DNA from 2 places in the Shewanella sp. W3-18-1 genome. Region 1 is predicted to be linked to the other one. Evidence: predicted binding sites of a transcription regulator. Region 1 holds the regulator's gene; the other holds the start of a gene.

Region 1 (7,630 bases):
CTGCTATGGGCTTTAATAGTCCTGAATACGTACATTTATTTGTTGAGGCTAAAAAACTCGCCTTTGCCGACAGGGCGAAGTTTTATGCAGATATGGCTTTTAACAAAGTCCCCGTTACAGAGCTTATCTCACAGAAATATAACTATGATCGCGCTAAGTTAATCAATCCTAATAAAGCCGCTAAAAGCGTTGATGCTGGAAATCCAGCATTACAACATGGTGATACGGTTTATCTAACTACCGCCGACAAAGATGGCAATATGGTGTCACTCATTCAGAGTAATTACCGTGGTATGGGCTCTGGGATGACACCACCAGATCTTGGTTTTGTATTGCAGGATCGTGGGCAAATGTTTGATTTAACAGAGGGGCGTTTTAATTCATACGCCCCTGGTAAGAGGCCATTCCAAACCATTATTCCCGCTTTTGTGACTAAAGATGGGAAGCCTTGGCTGAGTTTTGGTGTGATGGGCGGCGCAACCCAGCCACAAATGCATGCTCAAATATTAGTCAATCTCATTGATTTTAAAATGAACTTGCAAGAAGCGGGCGATGCTCCCAGAATTTTACATTCTGGCTCCACTGAGCCAACGGGTGAAGTCATGCATGATGGTGGTTATGTCAGTCTGGAATCAGGTTTCCCGGTAGAAACCCGCCGTGAGTTAATTAAGAAAGGCCATGTGTTGCGTGATAGTCTTGGTGATTTTGGCGGCTATCAAGCCATTGGATTTAATGCCGAAACGGGTGTATATCGTGCGGCATCTGAGAGTCGCAAGGATGGTCACGCCGCAGGCTATTAACACTAATATAAATGCTAAGGTAAACTCAACACTGAGTGAACCTGACTTCATTGATTCGATTAAACTGATTGGCGAGACTTTAATGGTCTCGTCAATTTTTATGTTTAAGGGTCTTGGGGGATAATGCTCCGCTATTGGCATTATCATAAACAGATCAGAGCAAACTGTGCGTTACTTAATGTCATTTTTGGGTAAAGTTGCGGATAATATTGCCGAAAATGAATTTATAAAAAGGGTCATAACCAGATGGATATCCAAAATATGCCACGTGAACAGTTGGGTGTGTGTGCAGAGGGGAACTTACATAGTATTTATTTGATGTTTACTGCGAATGATAATGTTGAGTCTCAATTACGTCCCTGTATTGCCAACGTCGCGCAGTATATTTATGAGCTGACAGATCAGTATTCCGATAGTGCATTCAATGGCTTTGTGGCTATTGGCGCTAACTATTGGGATAGCCTATATCCAGATTCGCGTCCAGCAATGCTCAAACCTTTTCCTGCGATGCAAGTTGGAAGCCGTGAAGCGCCTGCAATCGAATACGATTTATTCGTGCATATTCGCTGTGACCGTTACGATATTTTGCATTTGGTTGCCAACGAAATTAGTCAAATGTTTGAAGATTTAGTGGAATTAGTCGAAGAAGAACGCGGTTTTAGATTTATGGATAGCCGCGATTTGACAGGGTTTGTTGACGGTACTGAAAATCCCAAAGGTCGTCACCGTCAGGAAGTGGCACTTGTAGGAGATGAAGATCTTGAGTTTAAGGGCGGCAGCTATATTCATGTGCAAAAATATGCCCATAATCTGAGTAAATGGAATCGATTACCGGTTAAAAAACAAGAAGATATTATCGGGCGTACTAAGCAAGATAATATTGAATATGAATCGGAAGACAAGCCGCTAACGAGTCATATCAAACGTGTGAATCTTAAATATAACGATGGTCAGTCCATGGAAATTCTGCGTCAAAGCATGCCCTATGGCTCGCTCAAGCAGCAAGGTTTAATGTTTATTTCTAACTGTCGTACACCGAATCATTTTGAACAAATGCTGCATAGCATGATGTTTGGTGATGGTGAGGGAAACCACGATCACTTAATGCACTTTACTAAGGCGATGACAGGCTCGTCTTTCTTCGCGCCCGCATTAGACTTTATGCTGCAGTTTGACGAATAAGCCTTCTCACGCGATTTAAGCAAATACGAATAAAACGCACTGATGCTCAAGCATTAAGTGCGTTTTTTGTGTTTAAATCAGATGGGCGGGTGTCCATTTCTTGATATCGAGTTGCCACTGCTGAGCGGTGAAATCGATAAACGCTCTGACTAACATCTGCTGATAACTTCGGGATAAATAGACGGCCCATAGAGTTTGGCCTGGAGTCGTAAAGTCGGGTAAAACTTCCTGAAGTTGGCCACTGGCAAGGTACTGATTGGCCAAGTCACAGGGGAGACGTACAATGCCGTGCCCCCTCAGTGCTGCGCTAACCAATACCCCCATATCGTTGGCTTTGAGGTTACCAGTGACTTTGATGACTTCACTTTGTTTTTCTTTTAGAAAATGCCAACTGTGCTGCGCCGTGTGGACAAGGCAATTATGTGCTAGTAAATCAATTGGTTCGTTTAAGGGGCTTGTATTAGCAAGATAAGTTGGTGCAGCGCAAACCACTGCATCTATCATCATTAAACGCCGCGCAATCAAATTCTCATCGGGCTGTTCGGTGTATCGCAGTGCCACATCAACCCGTTCATCGACCAATTGGGCAAAACTGTCTGACATGGCCAGTTGGATATTGACCTTAGGGTGTAGTTTGATAAAGCGATCGACAACATCAAACAGACTGTGCTGCCCCAGCCCTATGGGGGTTGCGATTCTGATGCTTCCAACAAGTTCAGTATTATGACTATGTGCACGGCTCTCCATTGCGGCAACTTCACTGAGCAAGCGCTGGCAATACTGCAAGGTCTCTTCCCCCTGTAGCGTTAGGCTTACGCTACGGGTCGTTCGGTGTAATAAGCGTAAATTGAGCCATTGCTCAATTTCTTGAATATGACGCGAAACCTGTAGTCGACTTAGGTCGAGGTGTTGGGCGGCCTTAGTAAAGCTTCCACAGTTTGCCACCTCGACAAAACTGCGTATTGCGGCAATCTTATCCATATTAGTATCCCAATCTGAAACAATCTTGCTCATTTATCGATATTTATCACGTGAAATATCCCAAGTAAACTGAATCCAATGTAAACCATCTGAATAAGGTAACAAAATGAAAATCGCAATTTTAGGTGCAACAGGTTGGATTGGTGGTGCAATTTTAAAAGAAGCACTAAGCCGAGGGCATGAAGTCACCGCACTGGTTCGTGATCCAAGTAAATTACCAACAACGAATGCGGCAGTGCGTACCGTGGATTTAAATCAGCCACTTGTTGCTGATAGCTTTACCAATCAGGATGTCGTGATCGCCGCGATCGGTGGCCGTGCCGCACAAAACCACGAAATAGTGGCGGGAACAGCCACTCATTTATTAGCAATATTGCCTAAGGCCAAAGTGCCGCGTTTATTATGGGTGGGTGGTGCAGGGAGTTTAGAAGTCGCACCGGGTGTAACTTTAGTATCAACCCCTGATTTTCCCGAAGCTTACAAGAGCGAAGCATTAGCGGCGGTTGAAGCATTAAAGGTGTTTAGAGAAGCCAATACAACGGTCAATTGGACATTTGTTAGCCCTGCCGCTGAGATTTACCCAGGAGAGAGTGAGGGCCCCTATCGTGTTGGTGGCGACAGTTTTTTTACCGATGCCAATGGTCAAAGCCGTATTTCGGTCACTGATTACGCCAAAGCCATGCTAGATGAGGCTGAAAAGGGCACTCACCCAAACCAACGCATCAGTGTGGCTTATTGATATGACGATGGTGAGTTAGATACTGTGCTGGAATGTGTAACGTAATAGGGACAGTAGACATATAACTGCACCGTTATGTACTTAAAAATGCACAGGTAAAATAAAACAGGTCAGCGAACTGACCTGTTTTTTTATTCTGCATAATTGAATAAAGATTTGATCGTTTCTAAGGTATCGGCGATATCTTGGATACTCGATGGACAAATAAAGATAGTGTCATCACCAGCAATCGTCCCCAAAATCCCTTCAGGTTTACCGATTGAGTCCAATAAACGAGCAATTAACTGTGCAGCACCCGGACTGGTACGTACAACTATCATAGCTTGGTTGTGGTCAACATCGAGTACCAAATTCTTTAAGGGGCTTCCCGCAGTGGGGACACCTAACTCGGCTGGTAAGCAATACACCATTTCTTGCTTAGCGTTACGAGTCCGCACAGCACCGAACTTGCTGAGCATCCGCGATACTTTTGATTGGTTGATGTTGCCAAAGCCTTCTGCTTGCAAGGCGGCGACGATTTCACTTTGAGAGCCAAAGCGCTCTTCTTTTAAAATCGACTTAAAAATTCTAACAAGGTCATCCTGATTCTTGGTCGTTTGCATAATGTTATTATTCGTTATTCAAAAAAACAGGCCCATTTTGAATATTTTTAGAAAAATTGTCAACAAATAACCAGATTGGTTGAATAAAAATTCACTTGTTAAGTGGGGTTATGCTTATGTTTCGCACTTTAATGCATAGAATAGAGTGATTGTTCTACTTTATTCCGTAATTCTTTTCTCCCACGACTAAGGGATAATTGAAATTGTTGTGACATTCCAGTAATGTGACGCCAACGGAAACTAGATCCATGTCACACATATCCGAGAAATAACGGAGATAACTATGAAAGTTGCTGTACTTGGTGCTGCTGGTGGTATCGGCCAGGCTCTTGCCCTACTGTTAAAAACTCAATTGCCTGCGGGTTCTAAACTGTCTCTATACGATATCGCACCGGTGACTCCGGGTGTTGCGGTTGACTTGAGCCATATTCCAACTGCGGTTGAGATCAAAGGTTTTGCTGGTGAAGATCCAACGCCTGCCCTCGTGGGCGCTGACGTTGTACTCATTTCTGCAGGTGTTGCACGTAAGCCTGGTATGGATCGTTCAGATCTGTTCAATATCAACGCGGGCATTGTTCGCAATCTGATTGAAAAAGTGGCTGCGACTTGTCCAAAAGCACTTGTTGGTATCATTACTAACCCTGTGAATACGACAGTTGCTATCGCTGCTGAAGTGATGAAAAAAGCAGGTGTTTACGATAAGAACCGTCTATTCGGTGTGACCACTCTGGACGTTATCCGTTCTGAAACTTTCATCGCTGAATTAAAAGGCTTAAACGTTGCTGACGTTAAAATCAACGTGATCGGCGGCCACAGCGGTGTGACCATTCTGCCATTACTGTCTCAAGTTGAAGGCGTGACTTTCTCCGATGAAGAAGTCGCTTCTTTAACTAAACGCATTCAAAACGCGGGTACTGAAGTGGTTGAAGCTAAAGCAGGTGGCGGAAGCGCGACTCTGTCTATGGGCCAAGCGGCTTGCCGTTTCGGTATGTCTCTGGTTCGTGGTCTGCAAGGCGAAGCGAATGTCGTTGAATGTGCCTACGTTGATGGCGGCAGCGAACACGCTGAATTCTTCGCACAACCTGTGCTATTAGGCAAAAACGGTATCGAAAAAGTACTGCCTTACGGTGAAGTGAGTGCATTTGAAGCTAACGCCCGTGATTCTATGTTAGATACGCTGAAAGGCGATATCAAACTAGGCGTTGATTTCGTTAAATAATCTTTTTAGATTGTGACGAATGAATAACGGAGCCATTGCGCTCCGTTTTTTTATGCCTACATTTTACACTTTCTCAAGCTAATTCAGTCGATCAGCGGCGCTTAGTGGGAATTTGGCAGTTATCATCGCAGCGGGCTTTGCCCGTCAGTAAATAGGAGATGCGGTATCTGTGCTTTGCGAATCTGAGGTAGCACCAATCAGCAATGGGTTTGATCACAGGCAAACGTAATAGCTGGATCCAAGCGCGCGTGCCTGTGAGCGCCCACGCTTTACAAGTGACATCTAACCCGAGTAACACTTCGCCCGTTGCGGTTTCGCCATGGAGTATGGTATTAGCAAAGTCTTTATCGATATGGCTGAAACGCTCGCTAAAGTCGGGTGCATTTAAATCCTCTAGCGTAATTAAGTTCTTGGGATCGCGTGCTTTCAGTTGACGCATTTCGGCGCTACATAATGGACAATTACCATCGTAAAAAATCCGCAGTTCCATTGGGTTTACCTCTGATGACGTGATCACAATACTTGGTCTAAGTTCTCGGCTTGAGAACTTAAGGCTCAGTTTTCTTTTACCCTATACGCAGCATAAAGGGTTTTAGATCGAAGCGATTGTAGAACAGATCAGCATCTCATTTGGCTTTTTGTTAGGTTAAATTCAAATGAGTGCAGTAACATCTTGGTTATTCATCAGTTTAACTTGATTGCTGATTTTTAAGTGAACAAGGTAAAGCCTGACAAATAACGACTCAAAAGGATAGGTATGACATCTCCCATCATCATCACAGGCGTGGGTAAACGCATAGGTTACGCCTTAGCCAAACATCTTCTTGCCCAAGGTCATAGTGTGATTGGCACCTATCGTAGCCATTATCCGAGTATTGATAAGCTGCGGGTTTTGGGCGCGACTATAATCCAATGTGACTTTTACGACAATGTTCAGGTACAAGGCTTAATTGATCAATTGAGCCAGTATCCAAAGATCCGCGCCATTATCCATAACGCCTCGGATTGGTTGGCGGATAGCAGTCAAACCTATACTGCCAGCGAAGTGATACAGCGGATGATGCAGGTGCACGTAAGCGTACCTTATCAATTGAATTTGGCGTTAGCATCGCAGTTGCAAGCAGGTGCAGAAGAGGAGATTGGTGCCAGCGATATCATCCATATCACCGACTATGTGGCCGAAAAGGGCAGTGCTAAACATATCGCTTATGCCGGCAGTAAAGCGGCGCTACATAATTTAACTTTGTCCTTTGCGGCTAAATTCGCCCCCGAAGTGAAAGTCAATTCGATTGCGCCAGCGATGATCCTATTTAATCAAGGCGATGATGAAGCCTATCAGCAAAAAACCTTAGCTAAAGCACTACTGCCAAAAGAGGCGGGGAATGAAGAGATTATCGATTTAGTGGAATATCTGCTAAATAGCCGCTATGTCACGGGGCGCAGCCATCATGTCGATGGTGGTCGGCATTTAAGGTAAAAAAGAATCTAGATTTTAGGTCCTAGGCCCTAGAATCTAATTACCTAGCACTTTCTTTTTTAAAACGTCAGCACACGACTTGGGGTGATGATAATAGGTAAAGGTACATCCCAATGCTCGCAGGGCAAACTCGCAACTTGCTGACAATCATGGGCGTAACCCATAGGCAAAGGTTTACCTTTAAGCTGCCAGTTTGCCAGCGTCCTATCGTAATAGCCGCCGCCCATGCCCATACGATTTCCCATTAAATCAAAAGCCACTAAGGGCGTGATAACCACATCTAGCGCTGTCACGGGGATAATGGCGCGCACATCTAACTTAGGTTCTAAGATGCCGAATTGATTGGGTTGCATCAGGGTATCTGCGGTGTAATGCAAGAATAACAATTGTCCGGCATTAAAGGGATGCAGCCTTGGGAGATAGGTGTTTATGCCCAATTGCCATAGTGCATGGATCAACGGTGGTGTAGCAAGTTCGCCATCGTGAGTTAAATACAAGGCCACATGCTGTGCTTTTTTAGCCTGCAATTCATTGAGCATTTTCTGGCTGGCACAGAGACTTGCTTTGTTTTGCTCTGTTGCGGACAGGGCATTACGGGCTGCTCGGATAGTTTTGCGTAACTGATTGCGG
Region 2 (7,630 bases), 1.1 Mb from region 1:
TTCCCGCTGCCACACCTGCAATGGTCAGCATTAGCGCTAACTGTACATGTTCAGACGCGGGAGTTTCGGTTGTTTCCTTACGTGTCCGCGCTAATAGCTCGGTTTGTAAGAAGTTTAATGGATCGATATACGGATTTCGCAGCTTAACAGACTCGCGATTCCACGGCGTATGCGCCATTAAGCTATCTGATTTTGTCAGTTCAAGCACGACTTTAATGCCCAGATCTAAGCGTTGGCGCAAGGTTTCGCCTAAATGATGCAAGTCTTTCGGTACTAAACAGGTTTCGTAGTAGCGGGCTAAATTAGGTTCCGCCTTGGCGTAGACCATTTCTAGCATTGAAATGCGAGTGCTGAAGAAGGGCCATTCCCGCTCCATATCTTGCAGTAAACCCATTTCACCGCGTTCACTGGCGGCTTGAAGTGCTTCACCGGCGCCAAGCCATGCAGGTAACATCAAGCGGTTTTGCGACCAAGCAAAAATCCACGGAATGGCCCGTAGGCTTTCAATCCCACCATCGACACGACGTTTAGCTGGGCGGCTGCCAAGTGGCAGTTTTCCTAATTCCACTTCTGGCGTTGCCGCGCGGAAATAAGCCACGAAATCCGGTTCATCTCGCACTATACCACGGTATGCACCCACGGATTCTTCAGCGATGCGTTGCATGCAATTGCGCCATTCTTGTTTAGGCTCTGGCGGTGGTAGCAGGGTTGCTTCCAATACGGCAGAGGTATATAAGGCTAAGCTTTGAACCGCGAGTTTTGGCAAGCCAAACTTGAAGCGGATCATTTCGCCCTGCTCAGTGACACGAATACGGCCATCTACCGACCCCGGAGGTTGGGATAGAATCGCTTTGTGTGCTGGACCACCCCCGCGACCAATGCTGCCGCCACGGCCATGGAATAGTGTGAGCTTGACACCCGCTTGTTTACAAACCGCGACCAATTGTTCTTGGGCACGATACTGAGCCCAAGCTGCCGCCATGACGCCAGCATCTTTGGCTGAGTCAGAGTAACCAATCATGACCTCTTGCATGCCTTTTGTGTAACCACGATACCAGTCGATATCGAGCAAATCAGTAATACATGCCGCAGCATTGTTTAAGTCGCTTAAGGTTTCAAATAGCGGTACCACGCGCATTGGGTGCGAACAGCCCGTTTCTTTGAGTAACAGTAAAACCGTTAAGACATCTGATGGTTTACCCGCCATCGAAATCACATAGGATCCGAGTGCTTTGGCCGGATGTTTAGCAATCAAACGACAGGTATTAAGCACTTCGGCCACATCGGCCGAGGGTTGCCAGTTACTTGGGATCAGTGGACGACGGTTGCTGAGTTCGCGTAATAGGAAGGCTTGTTTCTCGGTTTCATCCCAATGATTGAAATCACCCATGCCGAGGTAACGAGTTAACTCGGCGAGCACATCGCTATGACGGCTAGCGTCTTGGCGAATGTCGAGTCTGAGCATGTGAATGCCAAAGCAAGCGAGGCGACGGAGAATATCGAGCAATAAACCGTTGGCGATTAAGCGCATGCCACAGTCGGTTAAACTCTTATAAAGCATTTCTAACGGTACTTTGAGATCGCTTTCTTGCCAGATCAGGCTCGACTTATCGACTTCAGGATTGTGGCCTTCGATGCGTGCATTTAAATAATCTATGGTATCGCGCAGCCTTTGACGAAGTGAGCGTAATACATGGCGATAGGGCTCGCAGTTATTGTTGGTATAAGCCTTTAACTCATCATTGGCTTCTTCCATCGACAGTTCACCGACCAGCAGCACGATATCTTTTAAGAATAGTCTGGCGGCGGCATGGCGGTTACGATCGAGCACCTCTTGGGTGACTTTTGAGGTAACAAAGGGGTTGCCGTCGCGATCGCCGCCCATCCAGCTTGAAAAGCGCACTGGTGCGATATCAATCGGTAATTGCTGCCCTGTACGTTGCTGCACTTGGTCGTTAAGTTGTCTTAAGAAGTCAGGCACCGCATGCCAGAGTGACTCTTCAATGGTGGATAATCCCCAGCGGGCTTCATCCACAGGTGTTGGGCGCTCACGGCGGATCTCATTGGTGTGCCATATTTGCGCGATTAATTGGCGCAGGCGCAGATTGATCTGTTGACGTTCCCTATCCGACAGTTGGTCGTTTTCTTGCTCTGTTAGGCAGTCGACGATGGCTGCATACTTTTGGATCAGGGTGCGACGGGATATTTCAGTGGGGTGCGCTGTTAGCACTAGATCAATATCCAGTGTTTTTAGACAGTCGAGCATCTTTGTTTGATCAATCCGACCATTGAGCATACGACCTAGGAGTTGTTCTACTGGATCAGGTACGCAGACAAGCTCGTCACAATTGCGACTAATAGTATGAAATTGTTCAGATAAATTGGCTAAGTTAAGGAACTGATTGAATGCCTTTGCAAAAGGGACTAATTCTTCGTCTGGCAGTGCCGTGAGTAACTCGAGCATTTGCTCTCTGGCTGCTTGATCGCCTCTGCGTGAGTCTTTGGCAAGCTTACGGATCTGTTCAACTTTCTCAAGAAAAGAGTCCCCAAGATGGGTTCGCATAGTATCGCCAAGGATTTGGCCTAACATACTCACGTTCGATCTTAATGACGCATACATATCTGTCATATTGTCTGCCGCGTTTACTGACATAGTTACTCCGAATAGAAAAACACAAAAATCCGCTGTGCATTTAGCTCGTTAGCACAATACCTATCACTTGGGGCTATGGTCAACAGCAGAACTTATAACTTATACGACTGGCTTATCTGATATACAACCGATCACGATATTCGATGAAGAATATTCAATAGAAATGCGAAGTCACGCAATATTTTGTGATGATTAGCGTAAGTGAATATGAAGTGCATCATTTTGTGCTTTGCAAGCATGTATCTTAGCTGTTAATAAAAAGGACTGGTTTCGGTGCAAATTAGACCTAGATAACTGAGTTATTAACGAGTTAGCTGAATGAGGAACTTACCGATGAAATCCACTGCAGAGTAAGGAATATGAAAATAAATTAAAAATATATATTCACATATATTGCATAAGTAGATCTTTGTGGTAGTCTAGCCATCAGTTGAGATGAGTCACCCCCCTGTGACCTGTAGAGTGAATATCATGATGCACAGTATTAGCCTGACAGTGAATAAAATAACAATCTATTACGATTTCCTGCGACGATAGTCTTGTCATCATAGATGTACGCGGTTGCGTGTACGCTATTCATCTATTCTTTAAGTTTCTTTGATTCGGTTAATAAGACAAAACACATGAAAAATATTGCCATTATTGGTGCCAGTGGTTACACAGGCGCGCAACTGACCGCTTTAATCCATGCAGAAGCAGAACTGACGATTCAGGGTTTGTATGTTTCTGAAAACAGTTTAGATAAAGGTAAACCTTTAGCCGATTTGTACCCTAGCTATAGCCATATTGCATTAACGCTGTCGCCATTGTCCGATGAAGCTAAGGCAAAAATCGTTGCTGAAGCCGATGCCGTGGTCTTAGCGACTGAGCATTCAGTAAGCTTGCATTTAGCGGCCTGGTTTTATGCACAAGGTTTGGCGGTATTCGATTTAAGCGGTGCATATCGTTTCAGCGATGTGGCGCAATACCCTAAGTGGTATGGCTTTGAGCATGAATATCCTGAAGTTTTAGCCAAAGCCGTGTATGGCCTTGCCGAATGGAATGCTAAAGAAATCGCTGCGACTAAGATGATTGCCGTGCCAGGTTGTTACCCTACTGCATCGTTGACAGCGTTAAAACCATTGGCGAGTTTACTGACATCGGCTTATCCGGTGATCAATGCGGTGAGTGGCGTAACAGGTGCAGGCCGTAAAGCGCAGTTACACACCAGTTTTTGTGAAGTGAGCCTGACACCCTACGGTGTATTAGGCCACAGACATCAACCCGAGATCGCCACTCAGCTTGGCCAAGAAGTGATATTTACACCGCACCTTGGTAACTTTAAACGTGGCATTTTAGCGACCATTACCGTACAGCTAAAACCGGGCACAACGACTGCCGATGTGGCAGCGGCCTATAGCGTGTATGACAAGGCGCCATTGGTCACCGTGAAGCACAATCAGTTCCCGAAAGTGGATGACGTGGTGCTGACACCTAACTGCCACTTAGGTTGGAAGTTTGATGAGAATAGCGGTTACTTAGTAGTGGCCAGTGCCATCGATAACTTGATGAAAGGTGCTGCCAGCCAAGCGCTGCAATGCATAAAGATTCATTTTAACCTTTAATTGTTCATCCTTATTTAAGAGAGTCGTCAAGATGTCTACAAACAACTCAGTATTAGTGCTTAAAGTGGGCGGCGCGCTGCTGCAATGTGAAATGGGGATGGCGCGATTGATGGATACGGCTGCGGCTATGTTAGCCAATGGTCAGCAAGTGTTGATGGTACATGGCGGCGGCTGTCTGGTGGATGAGCAGTTAGCAGCAAACGGTATGGAGACCGTCAAGTTAGAAGGTTTACGGGTGACTCCGCCCGAGCAAATGCCGATTATTGCCGGCGCACTTGCGGGCACTTCGAACAAAATCCTTCAAGGCGCAGCGACTAAGGCTGGCATTGTGAGTGTGGGCATGAGCCTTGCCGATGGCAATACTGTTTCGGCTAAGATTAAAGATGAGCGTTTAGGCCTTGTTGGCGAAGTCACGCCAAAGGATGGCACTTATCTTAAGTTTATCCTTGAGCAAGGTTGGATGCCGATTTGTAGCTCTATCGCCATGATGGACGATGGTCAAATGCTTAACGTCAATGCTGACCAAGCGGCGACGGCACTAGCCAAGTTAGTAGGAGGCAAGTTAGTGCTACTGTCGGATGTTTCTGGGGTGCTCGATGGTAAAGGCCAGCTCATCCACAGTTTAAATGGCAAGCAGATAGCAGACCTTGTTAAGCAAGGTGTGATCGAAAAAGGAATGAAGGTCAAAGTTGAAGCTGCGCTCGAAGTCGCGCAGTGGATGGGGCAGGCGGTACAAGTTGCCTCGTGGCGTGATGCAAGCCAATTAATCGCATTAGCAAAAGGTGAAGCCGTAGGAACACAAATCCAACCATAAGTGGAGTAGGTTATGAAGCATTTACTATCGATAAAAGACTTAACCCAGCAGCAGTTACAGGATCTCATTGCCTTGGCAAAAACGATCAAAGCCAATCCGGCAGAGTATCGTCATGCGCTGGATGGCAAGAGTGTGGTGATGTTATTTGAAAAGCCCTCGCTCAGAACCCGCGTTAGCTTTGATATCGGTATTAATAAGCTCGGTGGCCACTGTTTATACCTAGACCAGCAAAATGGTGAGCTGGGGAAACGGGAATCGGTTGCTGACTTTGCTGCTAACCTGTCCTGTTGGGCCGACGCAATTGTGGCGAGAACCTATTCACACACCACTATCGAACAATTAGCCGAGTTCGGCTCAGTGCCTGTGATCAATGCGCTGTCAGATCTTTATCATCCTTGCCAAGCCTTAGCTGACTTTTTAACTCTGGCAGAGCAGTTTGAGGATGTCAGCAAAGCTAAATTAGCTTATGTTGGTGATGGTAATAATGTCACTCACTCGCTGATGTATTGTGCGGCTATTCTCGGTGCCACCATGACAGTGATCTGCCCTGCGGGTCACTTTCCTGATGGCTACGTAGTGGCAGAAGTGCAAGAGCTCGCCAAACGATATGGCGGCAAGATAGTGCTGACCTCAGATATCGATGCGATTGAAGGCCACGATGCTATTTATACTGATACTTGGATTTCAATGGGCGATTCAACTCCATTAGCGGAGATTAAGGATAAGTTTGCACCTTATCAAGTCAACAAAGCCTTGATGGCGAAAGCGGGTGCTAACTTCTTTATGCATTGTTTGCCCGCCCACCGTGGTGTAGAAGTAACAGATGAAGTGATGGACGGTGCAGGATCCTTAATTCTGCAACAAGCCGAAAATCGGATGCATGCCCAAAATGCAGTACTGGTAACCTTATTTAGTTAAATTAACCCTGTTTAGCAGCCTGTTTTCTCCTTGAGAGAAACGAGTCATAGGAATTTAAGATGTCTATCGAGAACAAAAATACTGGCGTGAAAAAAGTGGTTTTAGCCTATTCAGGTGGTCTAGATACCTCGGCCATTATTCCTTGGTTAAAAGAAAACTACGATAACTGCGAAATCATTGCATTTTGCGCCGACGTCGGCCAAGGCGAAGAAGAGCTCGTTGGCTTGACTGAAAAAGCCTTAGCCTCTGGTGCATCAGAATGCCATATCGTCGATCTGAAAGAAGAATTTGTTAAAGACTATATCTACCCAACTATGGCAACGGGTGCGATTTACGAAGGCACTTATTTACTCGGTACGTCAATGGCGCGTCCTATTATTGCTAAAGCGCAGGTTGAAGTGGCCCGTAAAGTGGGCGCCGATGCCCTGTGCCACGGTTGTACTGGTAAGGGTAACGACCAAGTGCGTTTCGAAGGTTGCTTCGCCGCATTAGCACCTGATTTAAAAGTGATTGCCCCATGGCGTGAATGGACTATGCAGAGCCGTGAGGATCTGTTGGACTATTTAGCCGAGCGCAATATCAAGACGTCAGCATCAGCGACTAAAATCTATAGCCGTGATGCTAACGCCTTCCATATTTCCCATGAAGGCGGTGAGTTAGAAGATCCATGGAACGAGCCAAGTAAAGGTGTGTGGACACTGACTGCCGATCCAGAAGATGCGCCGAACCAACCAGAATACGTGTCACTCGAAGTCGAAAATGGTCGTGTGACTAAAGTAAACGGCGAAGCATTAACGCCATACGCTGCGCTGATGAAACTGAATGCCATTGCGGCACCCCATGGCGTGGGTCGTATCGATATTACCGAAAACCGTTTAGTGGGTATGAAGTCTCGTGGTTGTTACGAAACACCAGGCGGCACAGTAATGTTCGCGGCGCTGCGCGCGATTGAAGAGTTAGTACTGGATAAAACCAGCCGTACTTGGCGTGAGCAGGTTGGCGCACAAATGGCGCATCTAGTGTATGACGGCCGTTGGTTCACGCCGCTGTGTAAGTCTCTGCTGGCAGCATCTGAGTCATTAGCCGAGTCTGTTAACGGTGGAGTCGTGGTTAAACTCTACAAAGGTCATGCGATTGCCGTTAAGAAGCGCTCGCCAAACAGTCTGTACTCTGAAGCGTTTGCGACCTTCGGTGAAGACCAAGTGTACGATCAAAAACACGCAGAAGGCTTTATCCGCCTGTACTCACTAGCGAGCCGCATCCGCGCGCTCAACGCTAAGTAATAGGCAGACAGAAAGGGCGCCTAGCGCCCTTTTTTATATCTTAAGTTTTAATGGCTTTAACGTATTAAAAGCAGTGACCGAGGGGATTGAGCATGGCTTTATGGGGTGGAAGATTTCAGGGCGAAACCAGCGCGCTATTTAAATTATTCAACGATTCACTGCCAGTGGATTACCGTTTGTTTGAGCAAGATGTGGTCGGCTCTATTGCTTGGGCGGATGCGATTGCCAGCGTGGGTATTATCACCGCAACTGAATGCCGTGACTTGAAAAAAGCACTCAATGACTTGCTGGTGGAAGTGCAGGGCGATCCAGCGATTATTCTCACCTCGGGCGCCGAAGATATTCACAGTTTCGTCGA

What was found. Region 1 encodes ArgR, which controls arginine synthesis, uptake and breakdown. Its sites were predicted from a motif close to ANTGAATANNTATTCANT; they were not measured.
Region 2: the regulator ArgR is predicted to act here: its motif matches at 3,025-3,042, upstream of argC (N-acetyl-gamma-glutamyl-phosphate reductase).

The regions. Positions count from the first base shown of each region.
Region 1 covers NC_008750.1:796,912-804,541, forward strand. Annotated here, with positions in the region: gene ggt (gamma-glutamyltransferase) at 1-800, shown strand, start outside; gene SPUTW3181_RS03725 (Dyp-type peroxidase) at 1,047-1,982, shown strand; gene SPUTW3181_RS03730 (LysR family transcriptional regulator) at 2,055-2,963, opposite strand; gene SPUTW3181_RS03735 (NAD(P)-dependent oxidoreductase) at 3,070-3,702, shown strand; gene argR (transcriptional regulator ArgR) at 3,834-4,304, opposite strand; gene mdh (malate dehydrogenase) at 4,588-5,523, shown strand; gene SPUTW3181_RS03750 (thiol-disulfide oxidoreductase DCC family protein) at 5,615-6,013, opposite strand; gene folM (dihydromonapterin reductase) at 6,281-7,000, shown strand; gene SPUTW3181_RS03760 (5-formyltetrahydrofolate cyclo-ligase) at 7,060-7,630, opposite strand, start outside.
Region 2 covers NC_008750.1:4,414,294-4,421,923, reverse strand. Annotated here, with positions in the region: gene ppc (phosphoenolpyruvate carboxylase) at 1-2,653, opposite strand, end outside; gene argC (N-acetyl-gamma-glutamyl-phosphate reductase) at 3,277-4,257, shown strand; gene argB (acetylglutamate kinase) at 4,289-5,071, shown strand; gene SPUTW3181_RS20015 (ornithine carbamoyltransferase) at 5,084-5,989, shown strand; gene SPUTW3181_RS20010 (argininosuccinate synthase) at 6,049-7,272, shown strand; gene argH (argininosuccinate lyase) at 7,365-7,630, shown strand, end outside.